Regions from separate parts of the Agrobacterium sp. CG674 genome, predicted to be linked through region 3. Evidence: predicted binding sites of a transcription regulator. Region 3 holds the regulator's gene; each other region holds the start of a gene.
The links. The regulator PhoB, encoded in region 3, activates phosphate uptake and scavenging genes when phosphate is short. The targets are predictions, from matches to a motif close to TGTCATNNANCTGTCAT.

Region 1: ACQZ51_RS00805 (DUF1045 domain-containing protein) is a predicted target of PhoB. The motif match lies at 2,201-2,217, and genes of this name have one in related genera.
Region 2: ACQZ51_RS15530 (DUF2794 domain-containing protein) is a predicted target of PhoB. The motif match lies at 2,084-2,100, and genes of this name have one in related genera.
Region 4: ACQZ51_RS09220 (bifunctional 2',3'-cyclic-nucleotide 2'-phosphodiesterase/3'-nucleotidase) is a predicted target of PhoB. The motif match lies at 2,531-2,547, and genes of this name have one in related genera.

The regions. Positions count from the first base shown of each region.
Region 1 is NZ_JBNWDZ010000001.1:161,168-165,285, reverse strand. It holds gene ACQZ51_RS00820 (ABC transporter ATP-binding protein) at 1-368, shown strand, start outside; gene dapB (4-hydroxy-tetrahydrodipicolinate reductase) at 386-1,213, shown strand; gene ACQZ51_RS00810 (2,3-bisphosphoglycerate-dependent phosphoglycerate mutase) at 1,238-1,873, shown strand; gene ACQZ51_RS00805 (DUF1045 domain-containing protein) at 2,310-3,017, shown strand; gene ACQZ51_RS00800 (alpha-D-ribose 1-methylphosphonate 5-triphosphate diphosphatase) at 3,014-4,118, shown strand, end outside.
Region 2 is NZ_JBNWDZ010000005.1:133,137-137,254, reverse strand. It holds gene ACQZ51_RS15540 (ABC transporter permease) at 1-578, shown strand, start outside; gene ACQZ51_RS15535 (Bax inhibitor-1/YccA family protein) at 816-1,598, shown strand; gene ACQZ51_RS15530 (DUF2794 domain-containing protein) at 1,668-2,060, opposite strand; gene ACQZ51_RS15525 (DUF1223 domain-containing protein) at 2,348-3,067, opposite strand; gene acnA (aconitate hydratase AcnA) at 3,316-4,118, opposite strand, start outside.
Region 3 is NZ_JBNWDZ010000001.1:365,121-369,238, forward strand. It holds gene pstB (phosphate ABC transporter ATP-binding protein PstB) at 1-144, shown strand, start outside; gene phoU (phosphate signaling complex protein PhoU) at 237-953, shown strand; gene phoB (phosphate regulon transcriptional regulator PhoB) at 985-1,668, shown strand; gene ACQZ51_RS01810 (cold-shock protein) at 2,029-2,238, shown strand; gene ACQZ51_RS01815 (hypothetical protein) at 2,464-2,685, shown strand; gene ACQZ51_RS01820 (DUF6481 family protein) at 2,723-3,112, shown strand; gene ACQZ51_RS01825 (GcrA family cell cycle regulator) at 3,497-4,042, opposite strand.
Region 4 is NZ_JBNWDZ010000003.1:3,817-7,934, reverse strand. It holds gene sseA (3-mercaptopyruvate sulfurtransferase) at 1-512, shown strand, start outside; gene ACQZ51_RS09235 (DUF4344 domain-containing metallopeptidase) at 567-1,451, opposite strand; gene ACQZ51_RS09230 (DUF1203 domain-containing protein) at 1,601-2,068, shown strand; gene ACQZ51_RS09225 (PilZ domain-containing protein) at 2,161-2,496, shown strand; gene ACQZ51_RS09220 (bifunctional 2',3'-cyclic-nucleotide 2'-phosphodiesterase/3'-nucleotidase) at 2,625-4,118, shown strand, end outside.

The sequences.
Region 1 (4,118 bases), 200 kb from region 3:
AGCCGCAGGGCTATGACACACCGATTGGCGAAAACGGCATGTCGCTATCCGGCGGCCAGCGTCAGCGTCTGTCGATTGCGCGTGCTCTGGTGCGTAACGCCCCTATCCTTCTTCTGGATGAGGCCACGTCTGCGCTCGATACCGAATCGGAGGCCGTCGTCCAGAAGGCCCTCGACACAGCAATGTCTGGGCGCACCGTCATCGTCATTGCGCACCGCCTTTCGACCGTCGTCAAGGCTGACAAGATCGTCGTGATGAACGAAGGCCTTGTCGTGGAAGAGGGCGATCATGAGACGCTTGCGCGTCGGGAAGATGGTCTTTACGCTCGTCTCAACAATCTCCAGGCGACGGGCGTTCGCGCCCTTTGAACCAACGGTAGGACCCGATGAGCGACAATGTCATGAAACTGGTGGTCGTTGGCGCGGCCGGGCGCATGGGCCAGACCCTTATCCGGGTGATCCATGAGACTCCAGGCGTGGAACTTCATGCAGCCGTCGAGCGTGAAAGCTCGCCCTTCATAGGGCGCGACGCGGGCGAATTGTCCGGGCTGGGTCTAACAGGTGTTTCAGTCACAAGCGATGCGCTTGCGGCTTTCCTTCATGCGGATGGTGTGATCGATTTCACGTCTCCGAAGAGCAGCGTAGAATTTGCAACGCTCAGCGCACAGGCACGCATTGTCCACGTTATCGGAACGACAGGCTGCTCAAATGAGGACGAGGCACGTTTCGAGGCCGCCGCTCGTCATGCGAGAGTGGTCAAATCAGGCAATATGAGCCTTGGCGTGAATCTGCTCGGTGTCTTGACCAAGCAGGCTGCACGGGCGCTCGATGGCACAAACTGGGATATCGAAATCCTGGAAATGCACCACAAGCATAAGGTCGATGCCCCATCCGGCACAGCCCTCCTTCTGGGAGAGGCGGCAGCGCAGGGTCGTGATATCGACCTCTCGGCCAACTCGGTTCGCGTTCGTGACGGACATACCGGGGCGCGCGAGACCGGCACAATTGGTTTTGCAACATTGCGTGGCGGTTCTGTCGTCGGTGATCATTCCGTTATTTTTGCAGGCGAAGGTGAGCAGGTTACGCTCGTCCACCACGCCGCCGACCGTTCCATATTCGCACGCGGCGCAATTTCTGCAGCCCTCTGGGCCAGGGATCAAAAGCCTGGTCTTTATTCCATGCTGGACGTTCTCGGTCTGGCTGACGCCACATAATCAACCTCTGGGAGAGCAATCGATATGAGCGGAACACTCGTCCTCGTTCGTCACGGCCAAAGTGACTGGAACCTGAAAAACCTGTTTACCGGCTGGCGCGACCCGGACCTGACGGAACTCGGCGTCCAGGAAGCCAATGCTGGTGGCAAGGCGCTTGCAGATTACGGCATCAAATTCGATGTTGCCTATACATCGTCGCTGATCCGTGCCCAGAGAACCTGCCAGATGGTTCTCGACAATGTCGGTCAGTCCGGCCTCGAAACCATCCGCGATGAAGCACTGAACGAGCGGGACTACGGCGATCTTTCCGGTTTGAACAAGGATGATGCCCGCGAAAAGTGGGGCGAAGATCAGGTTCATATCTGGCGCCGGTCCTACGACATTCCACCTCCAGGCGGCGAAAGCCTGCGTGACACGGGCGCCCGCGTCTGGCCCTACTACCTGACCGAGATTTTGCCCCGCGTTTTGAGAGGCGAAACCGTTCTGGTCGCAGCACACGGAAACTCTCTCCGTTCGCTGGTGATGGTGCTGGACAAGATGAGCAAGGAAGAAATCCTGAAGCTCAATCTCGCGACAGGCGTACCGATGGTTTATAAGTTGAACGCAGATTCAACCGTCGCTTTGAAAGAAGTTCTCGGCGACATGTCGGCAGCACACTAAGCTCTCATGCAAGAAGCGCTGGAAGTTATGCTTCCAGCGCTTTTAAAAAATCAAATAGTCTCCCCGCTGCAGGATCTCAAAGACCGCGACGTTCACCAAACCAATAGGCACAAGCGACGCTTGACGTGGCGAATACAGCGAAGAAAAGCGCAATAATCATTTCGATTTCCATTAGCCTTTACTCCTTCCGTTGGTGAAGACTGTGCAGATACAACGTACAAAGCTTGAAGAAGTTTCATCGCTGCTGCACGTATGCTGGTAACGGTCTCGTTTCCCGGCTTATTCGACCCCAGCAAACGTCTTGGCAGGTAGAAAATTCTCGTAGCCCATCATCATTCCGTCACGCGAAAGGGCTAGTTGGCCATTGCGGTCTTGCACGGCAAGGGCGTATGACCTTAACAGTTCCGTTACTGCGGATAGCTGAAAGTGCGATTGAGTGCGCTACGCGATCTATTTTACCCCCGCCGAAAACGATGCGCTCACCCGCAAAGCCTCCCGCTGGCTTGGGCGTGACGCCTTTAACGACACCATCCATAACGACCACAGCGACCATGCCGAAATAACCGCAGAGCCGCGACGCTATGGATTTCACGCGACGCTGAAAGCGCCGTTTACCCTTGCTGACGATCGCCACGAGGATGAGCTTCTCGCAGCTCTGGAGAGTTTTGTCCGCAGCCGGCACGCCTTCGATATTCCGAAAGTCATCATAGGCAATCTCGGGCCATTCTTCGCAATCGTGCCAGACGAAACGCACCAGCCGCTCCAGAATTTTGCGGCTGACGTGGTGACGCATTTCGAGCCATTCCGTGCCCCCTTGTCCGACGCCGATATCGCAAGGCGCAGGCCGCAGGATCTGAGCGAGAGCCAGAGGCGTAATCTGGTGGATTGGGGCTATCCGCATGTCATGGACGATTTCCGCTTCCACATGACACTGACGGGACCCGTGGATATGTCGAACCGTGCGCATATGTCTGAGGTTCTCAATGCAGAATTTGCCGATTTCACCGATCGTTCGCTGTCCATCTCGGGCCTTGGCCTGTTTGTTGAGCCGGCACGCGGTCAACCGTTTCGCGTTCACACTTGGTTGCCGCTTTTGAACGCAAATGAACACCAGAATTCCGTCCAGAAAGAAGTATTTCCATGACCGAGCAGGTTTTCAGCAATGCACGCATCGCGCTCGATAACGAGATTATGGAAGGCTCCGTGCTGGTCAAGGATGGGCTAATTTCCGATATCAGCACGGGGTCATCCCATCTTGGTGAGAATTTCGAGGGCGATTACCTCATTGCCGGGCTTGTGGAACTGCACACTGATCATCTGGAGCAGCACTATTCGCCGCGTCCGGGTGTAACGTGGAACAAGACGGCCGCTATTCAGGCCCATGATGCGCAGGTCGCATCATCTGGCATCACCACCGTGTTCGATTGCCTGCGGCTGGGTTCCGACGAAGATGGCGGCTTTGCACGCGGCGAGATGCGCGAGATGGCCGATGCCATCGAAAAGGCTCAGAGCGACAACCGCCTGCGCGCCGACCACCTTCTGCACCTTCGCTGCGAGGTGGCCTCATCAGACGTTCTTGAGCATTTCGAAGACTTCGAAAACGACCCGCAAGTGAAGCTGATTTCGCTGATGGACCATTCTCCGGGCCAGCGCCAGTTCCAGACGATGGACCAATATATCGTCTTCTATCAGAAGAAGCGCGGCCTCAGCGATGAGGTTTTCAAGGCGTTCATGGATCGTCGCGTCGCGGCATCGGCTAAATATTCCAGCAAGCATCGCGATTATCTCTCCGCGCAATGCCTCAAGCGCGGCATCACCATTGCCAGCCATGATGATGCAACGCATGCCCATGTCGATGAGGCGATCAGCCACGGCGTGAAGCTCGCCGAGTTTCCGACCAGTGTCGAGGCGGCCAAGGCATCGCATGGGGCAGGCATGAGCGTGCTGATGGGCGCACCCAACATCGTGCGCGGCAAATCCCATTCCGGCAATATTGCCGCTCGCGATCTGGCCGAACTCGATGTTCTCGACGTTCTGTCGTCGGATTACGTGCCGTTCAGCCTTCTCTATGCGCCGTTCCTTCTCGCCGATCAGGTCGATGGCATGTCGCTTCCAAAGGCGCTTTCGATGGTCACGGCAACCCCTGCCCGCACGGTCGGGCTATCGGATCGCGGCCGCATTGCCACCGGTCTGCGCGCCGATATCATCCGCGTTCATCGCGACGAAGATGTGCCGGTTGTGAGAG
Region 2 (4,118 bases), on a different contig from region 3:
TCATGGTGTTTTCACCCAACACGTTCCGGGGCGCACCACATTCGTGGCTGGCGACACTCGCCGACCCCTCAGCAACGCCCGCGCAGGAAGGCGAAATCCTTCGCACCATCACCAATGCCTACCCGACCATTACCAGTGTCAGGGTCAAGGACGCGCTTGATGTCGTCAACCGTCTGGTCGGCCAACTGGCCACCGCCATCCGTGCGGCAGCGGCCGTTGCTCTCATTGCTTCGGTTCTGGTGCTGGCAGGCGCGCTGGCTGCCGGAAACCGGGCTCGAACCCACGATGCGGTCATATTGAAAACACTGGGCGGAACGCGCGCCATGCTCATCCGCGCCTTCTCCTATGAATATATGATCCTGGGATTGGCAACGGCGATCTTCGCGCTTGCCGCTGGCGGTGCCGCCGCCTGGTTCGTCATCGCCCGCATCATGAAGCTTCCGTCGAGCTTCCTGCCGGATGTCGCCATCGCCACCATCGTCATCGCCCTCATCATGACGGTTGGTATCGGGCTTATCGGAACGTGGCGCATATTGGGCCAGAAAGCAGCCCCGGTTCTTCGCCAGGCAGGGGAGTGATCCGAAAAGTTGTGCGCCACATAACTTTAACGGGTAAATCAGGTTTCTGATCGCCAAAACGTTATCGCATTTCGCGCATACGGTGTTTTTTCGGATCTGAAAGCTCTTGTATCCGCGCGGCGATATCCTCATATTCTTTGGTAGGCTTGCTGTAGCTCCGCAGCGGCGCCTGGGATATGGTCTCAAAGCGACGATATGCCGACACCGTAGCAATTTCGGAGCTCAAAAGAGGTAACAATGTCTGACTTCAACAACTACCAGAACCGTATGGCCCAGGGCCATGCACAGTCTGGCGCGATGATCGATGAAGGTCTGCGCACCTATATGGTCAAGGTTTATAACCTGATGGCCGTTGGTCTTGCGATTACAGGTTTCGCAGCGTTTTTCACATCGATGCTGGCGACCACAAATGATCCTGCGGCAGCTGTTGCCACGATGGGTAACGGCACGATGCTGACCAGCCTTGGTGCAGCCCTGTACGGCTCGCCTCTGCGCTGGGTCGTCATGCTCGCTCCGCTGGGTCTGGTGTTCTTCCTGAGCTTCCGCATTCAGAAGATGAGCGTTCCTGCCGCACAGGCAACCTTCTGGGGCTACGCAGCGCTGATGGGTCTTTCCCTGTCGTCGATCTTCCTGGTCTATACCGGCCAGAGCGTCGTCCAGACGTTCTTCATCACGGCTGCTTCCTTCGGCGCGCTGTCGCTCTATGGCTACACCACGAAGAAAGACCTGTCCGGCATGGGCTCGTTCCTGATCATGGGTCTGTTCGGCCTGATCATCGCGTCCATCGTCAACATCTTCCTGCAGTCGTCTGCCATGGGCTTTGCGATCTCCGCCATCGGCGTGCTGATCTTCGCAGGCCTGACCGCCTACGACACGCAGAAGATCAAGGAAATGTACTTTGACGGTGATGATGTCGCCACGGCTGGCCGCAAGGCCATCATGGGCGCTCTGACCCTCTACCTCGACTTCATCAACCTGTTCATGTTCCTGTTGCAGTTCCTCGGAAACCGCGACAAGTAAGTCTTGATGAAACCAATAGAAAAGGCGGCCTCTGGGCCGCCTTTTTTGTGGGATGCACAAACCTGACAATCACTCGATAAGCTTCAAGACCTTGTCGAAGACTTTCAGCACCTGCGCCAGCTCATGGCCGCGCTTCAAGATACGTCCATCCACATTCACGACGCTATAGGCACCCTGCTTGGAGGCGAGCTTGGGATTTTTCTCGATTCGGAAAAGCGGCATCTCGCCGGAGCGCTTGAAGACGGAAAAGACCGCCTTGTCTTTCAAATGGTCAATGGCATAGTCCCGCCATTCCCCCTCGCCGACCATCCGTCCATAGATGCGCAATATCGCATCCAGTTCACGGCGGTGGAAGGTAATGGGCAAGACATCCTTGCTCTGCCTGTACTCTCTGATATCGACCACGGATGCGCCATCTCTGTGAGACAGGCCTTTACGCTCCAAATCCGGCTGATCTGTCATTGGGCAACCTCGCTCAACAGCAAATGACAATTTCACGACAGTCTGACGCCGTGAAAGCGGAAATGCAAGCCTTGCATGGCGGTGGGAAAGATACGCGCGCCGGTAATAATTAGGGCATGATGAACATCTTAAATTGCCCTATTTCCGTCAAATCATGGCCCGATTTGAGTGGGATATGACTAATGTCAATTGATGCCTCGGCACCAACATGACCCGGTCCGGTGCATTGACCCTTTACCCCCAGCCCCCAATGCCCGGATCGGATCTTACCGCTTTTCAGCGGATACCTATCCCCCCGACGTCATGAGAACACTGGCCCCAATGATCGCAGCGGGATTTCCGCTTGCATCGGTCGTCTGCAGAAGCACGGCGCAGCCGCCGTCCTTTGCCTTGCTCATGATGCTTGAGGGCAGCTTGACCGTCATGGACGTTCCATCCCACATGCCCACTGTCTGCACGTCATAGACACTGTGCCAGTAGGAGATGGTCTTGCCCTGATTATCGCCCTTTTGCACGTCGACAACCTTCTCGCGGTTGAAATAAGCCACCACGACGTCGGCCTTGCCCTGACCTGGGCCAATCTGGATGGCGATCTCATCATCGACACGGCTCGCCTTGACGGGCACACTGAGGCCTTCCCCGGCCTGCTTGAAGGCATCCAGCCTGCTGTCGATTGCCTTCATGTCTGCGCCCTTGACATGGTCGCGACCATTGATGACAGCCTGTGGCGTGTAGACATTGTTGCGGCCCAGAGCCCGGGCATAGCCATATTGCCGCTCTGTGTTTTCCTTGGATGCCAGCGAATCCGCCCAGCCCAGATAGTTCCAGTAATCGACGTGATAGGATAGGCCGACCACATCGCCCTTCTGGATGAGTTTGCGCAGAGCCTCATCTGCCGGTGGGCAGGACGCGCAGCCTTGCGAGGTGAACAGCTCGACAACGCCCTTCATCTGCTCCTGCTGCTGCGCCAGTGCGGGCACCGTGGCAATCGCTGCGAAGGCGCACATGGTAAGACCAACTCTAACAGGCCCGTATTTCAGCGACATTGCAAGAACCCTTGTCTGGACGTGTCTCCAGACCATTGATGCTATCAATTCCTGTCGGGACGCCCGGCGAAAATAACGCGAGTGGCCCTTCAATAGAAAGTAACGATGGGGTGAGTGCCGATCACGAAGCAAGCTTCACCAGAATACCCCATCATCATACGCAAAACGCCGGGATTTCTCCCGGCGCTTTTTTCATGATTCGGCAAGAATTATACAGCCAGATCGCGAAGAACGGTCTGCAGAATGCCACCATTGTTCATGTAGATCACTTCATCCAGCGTATCGATGCGGCAAAGAAGTGGAACTTCCTTCACGGTACCATCGCCATAGGTAATCTTGGCAATCTTCTTCTCGCGTGGCTTGATATCGCCTTCGAGACCATCGATCTCGACGGTTTCATCGCCCTTGAGGTTGAGGCTGGCCCATGATGTGCCGTCTTCGAAGACGAATGGGACAACGCCCATACCTACGAGGTTGGAGCGGTGAATACGCTCGAACGACTGCGCAATCACGGCCTTTACGCCCAGCAGGTTGGTACCCTTGGCAGCCCAGTCACGGGAAGAACCGTTACCATATTCGACGCCAGCAAGAATGACGAGCGGGATGCCCTCGGCCTTGTAAGCCATGGCCGCATCGTAAATCGACATCTCTTCCTTGGACGGATAGTGGATGGTGTAGCCACCTTCCTTGCCATTTGGCCCAAGCATGTGGTTGCGAAGACGGATGTTGGCGAATGTGCCACGCATCATCACTTCGTGGTTGCCACGGCGCGTGCCGTACTGGTTGAAGTCCGCAACGCCCACGCCATTGTCGGTAAGGTATGCACCGGCTGGAGAAGCTGCCTTGATCGAACCGGCCGGGGAAATATGGTCGGTGGTGATCTTGTCGCCGAAGAGACCGAGAACGCGTGCGCCCTTGATGTTCTTCAGGCCTGTGCCAGTCTTGCCCATGCCCACGAAGTATGGCGGGTTCTGAACGTAGGTCGACTTGTCATCCCACGCATAGGTCTGGC
Region 3 (4,118 bases):
TCCATGCAGCAGGCGGCGCGCGTGTCTCAGCGCACGGCCATGTTCCACCTCGGCCATCTGGTTGAGGAAAATGATACCGACAAGATGTTCACCAACCCGGATGACCAGCGCACACAGGACTACATCATGGGTCGCTTCGGCTGATCCTGCCCTCTGTCGTGTCATAGCATCCACGCCACCCCGCCTGAGCCTTTGCGAGCTTGGCGGGTGGCGTCATCTAACTGGAGAATTCGAACATGCCGACACCAAACCATATCATGTCCGCCTATGATGACGAGTTGAAGTTCCTGACCCGCCGGATCGCCGAAATGGGTGGCCTTGCCGAACAGATGTGCGCCGACGCCGTGCGTGCGCTGGTCAATTCGGACTCGGCCCTGGCGCAGAAGGTGATTTCTGATGACACCATTCTCGATCACGCCGAGCGCGAAATTGGCGACAAGGCGATCGTGACGATAGCCAAGCGCCAGCCCATGGCTGCCGACCTGCGCGAAGTCATCGGAACGCTGCGCATCGCCGCTGATCTGGAGCGCGTTGGCGACCTTGGCAAGAACACAGCCAAGCGCGTTCTCGCTGTTGCCGGCACAGGCGTTCCACGCAAGCTGGCCCGTGGTATCGAGCATCTCTCCGAGCTTGCTCTGGTTCAGCTCAAGGAAGTTCTTGATGTCTATTCCACCCGTTCGGTTGAAAAGGCGCAGGCCATCCGCGAACGCGACGAGGAAATCGACGCGATGTACACATCGCTGTTCCGCGAATTGCTGACCTACATGATGGAAGATCCGCGCAACATCACCACCTGCACGCATCTCCTGTTCTGCGCCAAGAACATTGAGCGCATTGGCGACCATGCGACCAACATCGCGGAAACCATCTACTACATGGCCACTGGCAACCAGCCCGAGGGCGACCGCCCGAAGGACGATAGTTCCAACATGCTTGGTGCAGTGACCGAGTGAATTCTCTATACGACTGGCGGAGTCTCTAGCCATGGTGCCCAAAATCGCAGTTGTCGAAGATGAAGAAGCCTTGAGCGTTCTTCTTCGTTACAATCTGGAATCCGAAGGTTACGACGTGGATACCATTCCGCGTGGTGACGAAGCGGAAATCCGCTTGCAGGAACGCACGCCGGATCTGTTGATCCTCGACTGGATGCTTCCAGGCGTTTCTGGCATCGAGCTTTGCCGTCGTTTGAGAATGCGCCCGGAAACCGAGCGGCTGCCGATCATCATGTTGACGGCGCGTGGCGAAGAAAGCGAACGCGTGCGTGGTCTGGCCACGGGTGCGGATGACTACGTCGTCAAGCCGTTTTCAACGCCAGAGCTGATGGCGCGGGTCAAGGCCATGTTGCGCCGCGCCCGGCCAGAGGTTCTGTCCTCCGTGCTGAAATGCGGTGATATCGAGCTGGACCGCGAAACGCATCGCGTTCACCGCAAGGCCCGCGAAGTACGGCTTGGACCAACCGAGTTTCGTCTTCTCGAGTTCCTCATGGTGTCACCCGGCCGCGTCTTTTCGCGCTCCCAGCTTCTCGATGGTGTCTGGGGTCACGATATCTACGTGGATGAGCGCACGGTGGACGTTCATGTCGGGCGCCTGCGCAAGGCACTCAACTTCTCTAGCATGCAGGATGTGATCCGCACCGTGCGTGGTGCCGGATATTCCATGGAAGCCTGACCAGGCCTCGGGGCTAGAACGCTTCTGTATGGCGTCAAAATCTCATGCACCGCTCCCACAAGGGGCGGTGTTTTGCGTTTGGTGCAATGGATATCAATGCGTTAGCTGGGGCAGATCGTGCCAACGACCGGCGTGACCTGCACAGCTTCTGAGTGTTGATTTTAAGTTTCTGTAATTTAAAGTTTGACTCATAGGCCGGAAGGCTCTATGTATTGGTCATCGATATTTTGCTTGCTGAGCTTTGGTTACCGCGCGATTAGCACCGCGCTTTGAACTAACCCTTCCTTTCAAAAAAATCGCTACACCGCACACAGGACTCACGTTCTGTGACTTATAACTTATGCTTTGAAAGGGTTCATTATGACCACAGGCACAGTAAAATGGTTTAACTCCACCAAGGGCTTCGGCTTCATTCAGCCAGACAACGGCGGCGCCGATGCATTCGTGCACATTTCCGCTGTTGAGCGTGCAGGCATGCGCGAAATCGTAGAAGGCCAGAAGCTTTCCTACGATCTCGAGCGGGACAACAAGTCCGGCAAGATGTCTGCCTGCAATCTCCAGGCTGCTTAATACGGGTATCGACTTTCCTTTGACCACGGATGTACTGGCATTGTCGAAAGTTTGAGACCACCGAGGTCAGGCATGTTGCCTGGCCTTTTTTTATGCCGCAAGTCGGCCACATGCTTGGACGTATTGCATTCTTATATGCAAGAATACGCTTCGAGCCGTGAATGCGTATCGCTCTATCCATAAATCGATTCCGGTTTTCAGTGCGATGCGATAGGAGAAAATTCCATGTCAGACGCTCACAGCAAATCCCGCAAGCAGGCCGAAATTGCTTTCGGAGCGACGCAATCGCAGTTTTTTGCCCGCGGCAAAGCGGTCGATGAGTTGAACTCGATTGCGAGCGCCCGTGATGAAAAGACCCTCAGGCTGCGGGAAGCGCGTCTTGCGAAAGAACTGGAAGACAGCTTGAAGCCCGCAGTTATCCCAACCAAACGCGCCAAAAAAACCTGATCCCTGATCGGTATGACGCATCAACTGGAATAGAGATTTGAGAAACACTAGAAATATCAAGAACAACGAAGTTTCCGAACGTCGCGGCGCTGCTGCCGAGGCAAAGGCCGCTCTTTTGAAGGCCTATCGCGAAGCCAAGGAAGCCGCGGCTCCCACGCTCGAAGCCAAGCAGGCCGAGCAGATTGCCGTTGCCGAAGCCCGCAGAGCCCGCCAGGCCGAGCGTGACCAGCAGAAGCGCGAAGAAAAATTGCGCCTGGAAGAAGAGGCCGCGCTACGCGCAGCTGAACTCGAAGCTGCTGCAAACGCTGAGGAAAATGAACGCAAGGCGGCGGAAAAAAATCGTATCGCTCGCGTCGTCGAAGACGAAGCAGCCCGCAAGGCAGAACGCGATCGTCGCTATGCCAACCGCAAGGCCCGCCAGGGCTAAGCTTGAAGCCATGATCCTGCAGCCGTTCAATCGAAGGGCTGCGATCATCCGCTGCGAATGCTGTGCGGAGTGCGAAAGCCATAAGGCGCTTCGCACCCTTGCCGCATATGGGATCAGCCATGCCGCCGCATTTCGGTGCAGCGCCGCATGATCCCGAGGCTCTGAATGCCGTGACGTCTGGCCGCTCTTGCTGCCCCAAAGTCCTCTTACCGGTACGCCGGTTCAATCCCCGATGACAAACTGACAAATCAATCGCCATCTCCTTGGTGAAGCCTTCGCCTGTGCACCTTTGCGCTGACGCATTGCTTTGTCCAAGTCGAAAAAAAAACGCAACAAAAAAGCGGGCCAAAGGCCCGCTCATTTTATTGCGTCGAACTGCGAGCCTTAGGCTCTGCGGCGTTCGCTTACCGGCTGGTAAGCCAGCTTTGCGTGGAAGCGGCAGTACGGCGAGGACTCAGAAGCGTCACAGCCGCAGAAGTGGAAGTCGTCCTTCAGCGGGTCGCCAACTGGCCACTTGCAGGTGCGTTCCGTCAGTTCCGTCAGGGTCAGGCGCAGCGATGTCGGCAGCGTGGAATTGCTGACCGGCACATATTCGAGAATCCGTGGTGCATCCGTCTCCGCATCGTCCTTCTGGACGTTGGCGTCTGCTGCGCGTGTGTTGGCGCGGGCAGGGGCAACGCGGCCCTGGAAAGTGGCTGCGCGGGGTGCCGCAGCAGAAGGTGCAGTCGTCGCTGCCGGACGCTTTGCAGCGGGACGAGCGGTTGCAACTGTGCCGCCAGCCTTGGCGCGGCCTGGAAGGTTCAAACGATGGACTTTACCGATGACGGCGTTGCGGCTGACGCCTCCGAGCTGGGCGGCAATCTGGCTGGCGCTGAGGCCTTCAGACCACAGCCGTTTCAGTCTTTCGACCCGTTCATCAGTCCAGTTCATGCCGTGTCTCCGCTGGTCGCGAAGGCAGAATCATTCTGCTGTGCCGTGGAGTGAACCACGCGCAGAGTATCCGCCA
Region 4 (4,118 bases), on a different contig from region 3:
TGACCTCGGCGCCGAAGATGAGCCTGCCGGTGCCGGTCAACATACAGACCGCCATTATGCGCACCACGGAAATTCCGCTGCATTTCTATCGCTATCTGTTCTGGCGGGTTGGAAAACGCTGGCATTGGCAGAAGCGGATGCGCATGAGCGACGCCGAACTGACGGCAACATTGCGCGACCCCGCCAACTGCGTCACTGTTCTCTACATGAACGGCGCACCCGCTGGCTTCTTCGAGCTGCACAAGGTCGATTCTGACGTGACTGAGCTGTCCTATTTTGGTTTGATGGAAGAGGCTATCGGCGCTGGTGTGGGCAAGTGGTTCCTGTTGCAGGCGCTCTATTCCGCGTGGCAGGACAGCCCCAAGAAGGTCACAGTTTCCACCAACACGCTCGACCACCCGCGCGCACTTCAGCTTTACCAGATGATGGGTTTCTCGCCCGTCAGCACATATGAGACATGGGTAGAGCCGCTGACGGACAGCGAATATCTGGAAATTTCAGGTCGGGGGTAATCCCAATTTCCATACCATCCTCGGCTCAACCCGAGGATGGTGACTTCCAAAGCGTCAGAGCTCCAGCCCGAGGTTCACCGCTGTCGGTATTTCCTGAGCTGGGGCGCTTTCTTTCTCGCCGCCGCCAGCAGACAGATGCGCCGCGATCAATTCTCCGTGGAATTTGCCTGTCTCGTAGCAATAGGTGATTTCACGCTTTTCGGCTGACCAATAGACATCAGGCCGTCCGCATGTGCGCGCCGTCAACTTCACCTCGCCTTTCAGATCATATCCATCAAAACTGCGGGCGATCAGATCGAGAACTTTCGATTCCTTCAGGATGGTCGCGTAGATATCCAGAAAGGCATCACGGGCAGGCTCATATCGAGCCACGAACTTCGTGGCTCCCGGTTTGGCAACGTGAGACTGCAAAACCTCGTTCCAATGCGCGACGGTTTGCGGATAGGCTATTTCGCAGGCTTTCCATTCCGTCTTCGCAAGGCCCATCATATCGGCAAGATCGCCATAGCCACCAGCATCCTTGCCCACCATCATGCAGGCCATCTGCTTGTCGCGAGAGGTGTTGGGCACCAGTGAGGAGAACAGTGGCGCACTGTGATCAGGCAGAACCTGCACTGAGCGCGCAAGATACCAGCTGTCTGTGGCATTGACGATGGCTGTATCCAGCCACTCTTCATTTGCCTCCAGCATGATGGTTGCCGCCAGCTGATCAGCGCTATCTTTCCCGCCGCCCAGTTCCGGCAAGGCAAGGTCAGAGATCAGCATGCGCGAGGCTTCATGGTACAGGCTGAAAATCGCGTTTCCGATGACGAAGTTGACCGTCTGCTGCAGTTGCTCCTCGGAAAGATCATCCAGCGCGGGCGCTGTTTGCGCGTGGGCTGCAGGTGAAAGAAGAGAAAAAACGGTGACCAGAGATGTGGCCATCAACCTGCGCAGCATGGATATGAACTTTCCAAAAAGAGGATGTTCGATTGATTGCCACACTCAACAGCACAAGCAATGGGGTTGTCGCATTCTGACGCAAGAAACGGGTGGATACACGCATGTTTGAAGAGCATAGCGGCAAACCAGCAACGCAAGGAGCCGCTATGACCAAGATCATTTTCACCGCAATGGCTGCCGATGAGGCAGACGCTTTCCGAAACGGCAAACCGGACGCAAACGGCCAGAAACCGGAACGCCTTCGCGCGACGGGAACCCTTCCCTGCCGGGTCTGCCTTGGGCACATAAAGGATGGCGAAAGCGCACTTTTGCTGGCCTATCGCCCCTTTCCGGCGCTGCAACCTTTTGCGGAAACCGGCCCGATCTTCATTCACGCCGAATCATGCAGCCCTGACGAATCGCATGGAATTCTGCCCGCCATGTTGAATAGCCCCGATTACATCACTCGCGGCTATAGCCATGACAATCGCATCGTCTATGGCACCGGCGCCGTTACCCCGACGGACATAATTACACAGCGAGCGGAAGATCTGCTGGTAAGGGATGACATCGCCTATGTGCACGTCCGCTCGGCCCGCAACAATTGCTATCAATGCCGCATAGACCGCGCCTGAAACGACACTGCGTGTAATTTTATCCAATATTCTAAAGGGGTCTCAAACCTTCCATGCGAGTTTTGCACAAAAGCAAATGTGGACCCCATGGAATGACCAGCAGTTTAAACATGCAAAATCGCAATGCCGGACGCAGCAAGACACGCATTTACGGAACCGTCCATTATCTAAACCAGACGGCAAGCGGCCGCGTGGTCGATCTTTCGGCCACCGGCATGGCGCTTGAGCTTGAGGGGCCGTTTGCTGCGGCGAAGGGAAGCCGGGTGAAGGTAGAGAGCGAGGATCTCGGTTATATAGAGGGAATCGTGCAGTGGCAGCGCGGAAGCCGCCTGGGGCTTAAACTGGAGCTTTCCACCAACACACTCGCGCAGCTTTCATCCTACTTCCGCTTCTTCCATGATGAGGTGAAGCCGACGCTGGCCGGATAAGCCAGTTTTACCGGGTGGTTTAAAATCCGGGACAAGTCATAAGCCTGTCATTTTGATGATGGACTCCTCTTGAATTCATCTTACGCTGCCCTCACCCCACGCAGCCAGGATTTCATCGAGGAGTTTCCATGTCTTCGTTTACAGGCCTTCACCCCATCACGCGACGTTCCCTGTTGGGAGGCTTTGCCGCCTCGTCAGCTCTTGTGATGCTGCATCCTTTCGCGGCACGCGCACAGGGCAACCAGGCGCATCTGCGCATCATGGAAACGACTGACATCCATGTGCACGTCTTCCCTTATGATTATTACGCCGACAAGCCGAACGATACGCTGGGGCTGGCGCGCACGGCCTCCATCATTGATTCCATTCGTGCAGAAGCTGGTAATTCCATGCTCGTGGATAATGGTGACTTCCTGCAAGGCAACCCGCTCGGCGATTACATAGCCTACGAGCGGGGCATGAAGGCGGGCGACAAGCACCCCGTCATCAACGCCATGAACGTGCTGGGCTATGATTGCGGAACGCTTGGCAATCACGAGTTCAATTACGGCCTCGACTTCATGTTCAACACGCTGGGCGGCGCGGGCTTCCCTTATGTCTGCGCCAATCTCACCAAGGGCCAGCTTGCATCCGACCCGAAGAATGACGACCTTTTCTTCAAGCCGTATGTCATCCTCGAAAAGCAGATCAAGGACGGCTCTGGCGCCACCAGCCCTGTCAAGGTTGGCATCATCGGCTTCGTCCCACCACAAATCATGATGTGGGATGCCAAGAACCTTGAAGGCAAGGCGCAGACCCGCGATATCGTCGATGCCGCCAAGGCCTGGGTGCCTGTCATGAAGGAACAGGGTGCCGATATCATCATCGCGCTGTCGCATTCCGGCATCGATGGCAAGGGCCAGAGCGACCGTATGGAAAACGCTTCGCTGTATCTCGCCGGCGTCAAAGACATCGATGCCGTCTTTACCGGCCACCAGCATCTCGTCTTTCCCGGCCCCAAGACCTGGGACGGCATTCAAGGCGTTGACCCCGTCAAAGGCACGCTGATGGGCAAGCCCGCCGTCATGGGCGGTTTCTGGGGCTCGCATATGGGCCTCATCGACCTGCTGCTGGAAAAAGACGGCAAGAGCTGGAAGATCGTGGACTTCACCACCGAGGTACGCCCGATCTATCACCGCGATGACAACCGCAAGATCGTGGCAGACGTGAAGGACAAGGCGGAGGTTATCGCTGCCGTGAAGGCCGATCACGAAGCGACGCTGGCCTATGTTCGCCGCGCCGTGGGCAAGAGCACCGCGCCGCTCTATTCCTATTTCGCGCTGGTGGCGGATGATCCATCCGTGCAGATCGTTTCCAATGCACAGACCTGGTACATCAAGGACATGCTGAAAGACGGGCAGTACAAGGACATGCCGGTTCTCTCGGCGGCTGCCCCCTTCAAGTCCGGCGGCCGTGGTGGAGCTGATTATTATACCGATGTCCCCGCCGGTGACATCGCCATCAAGAACGTCGCCGATCTCTATCTCTACCCCAACACGGTTCAGGCCGTGCTGATTACCGGCGCACAGGTCAAGGACTGGCTCGAAATGTCGGCTGGCATGTTCCAGACGGTCAAGGCGGGT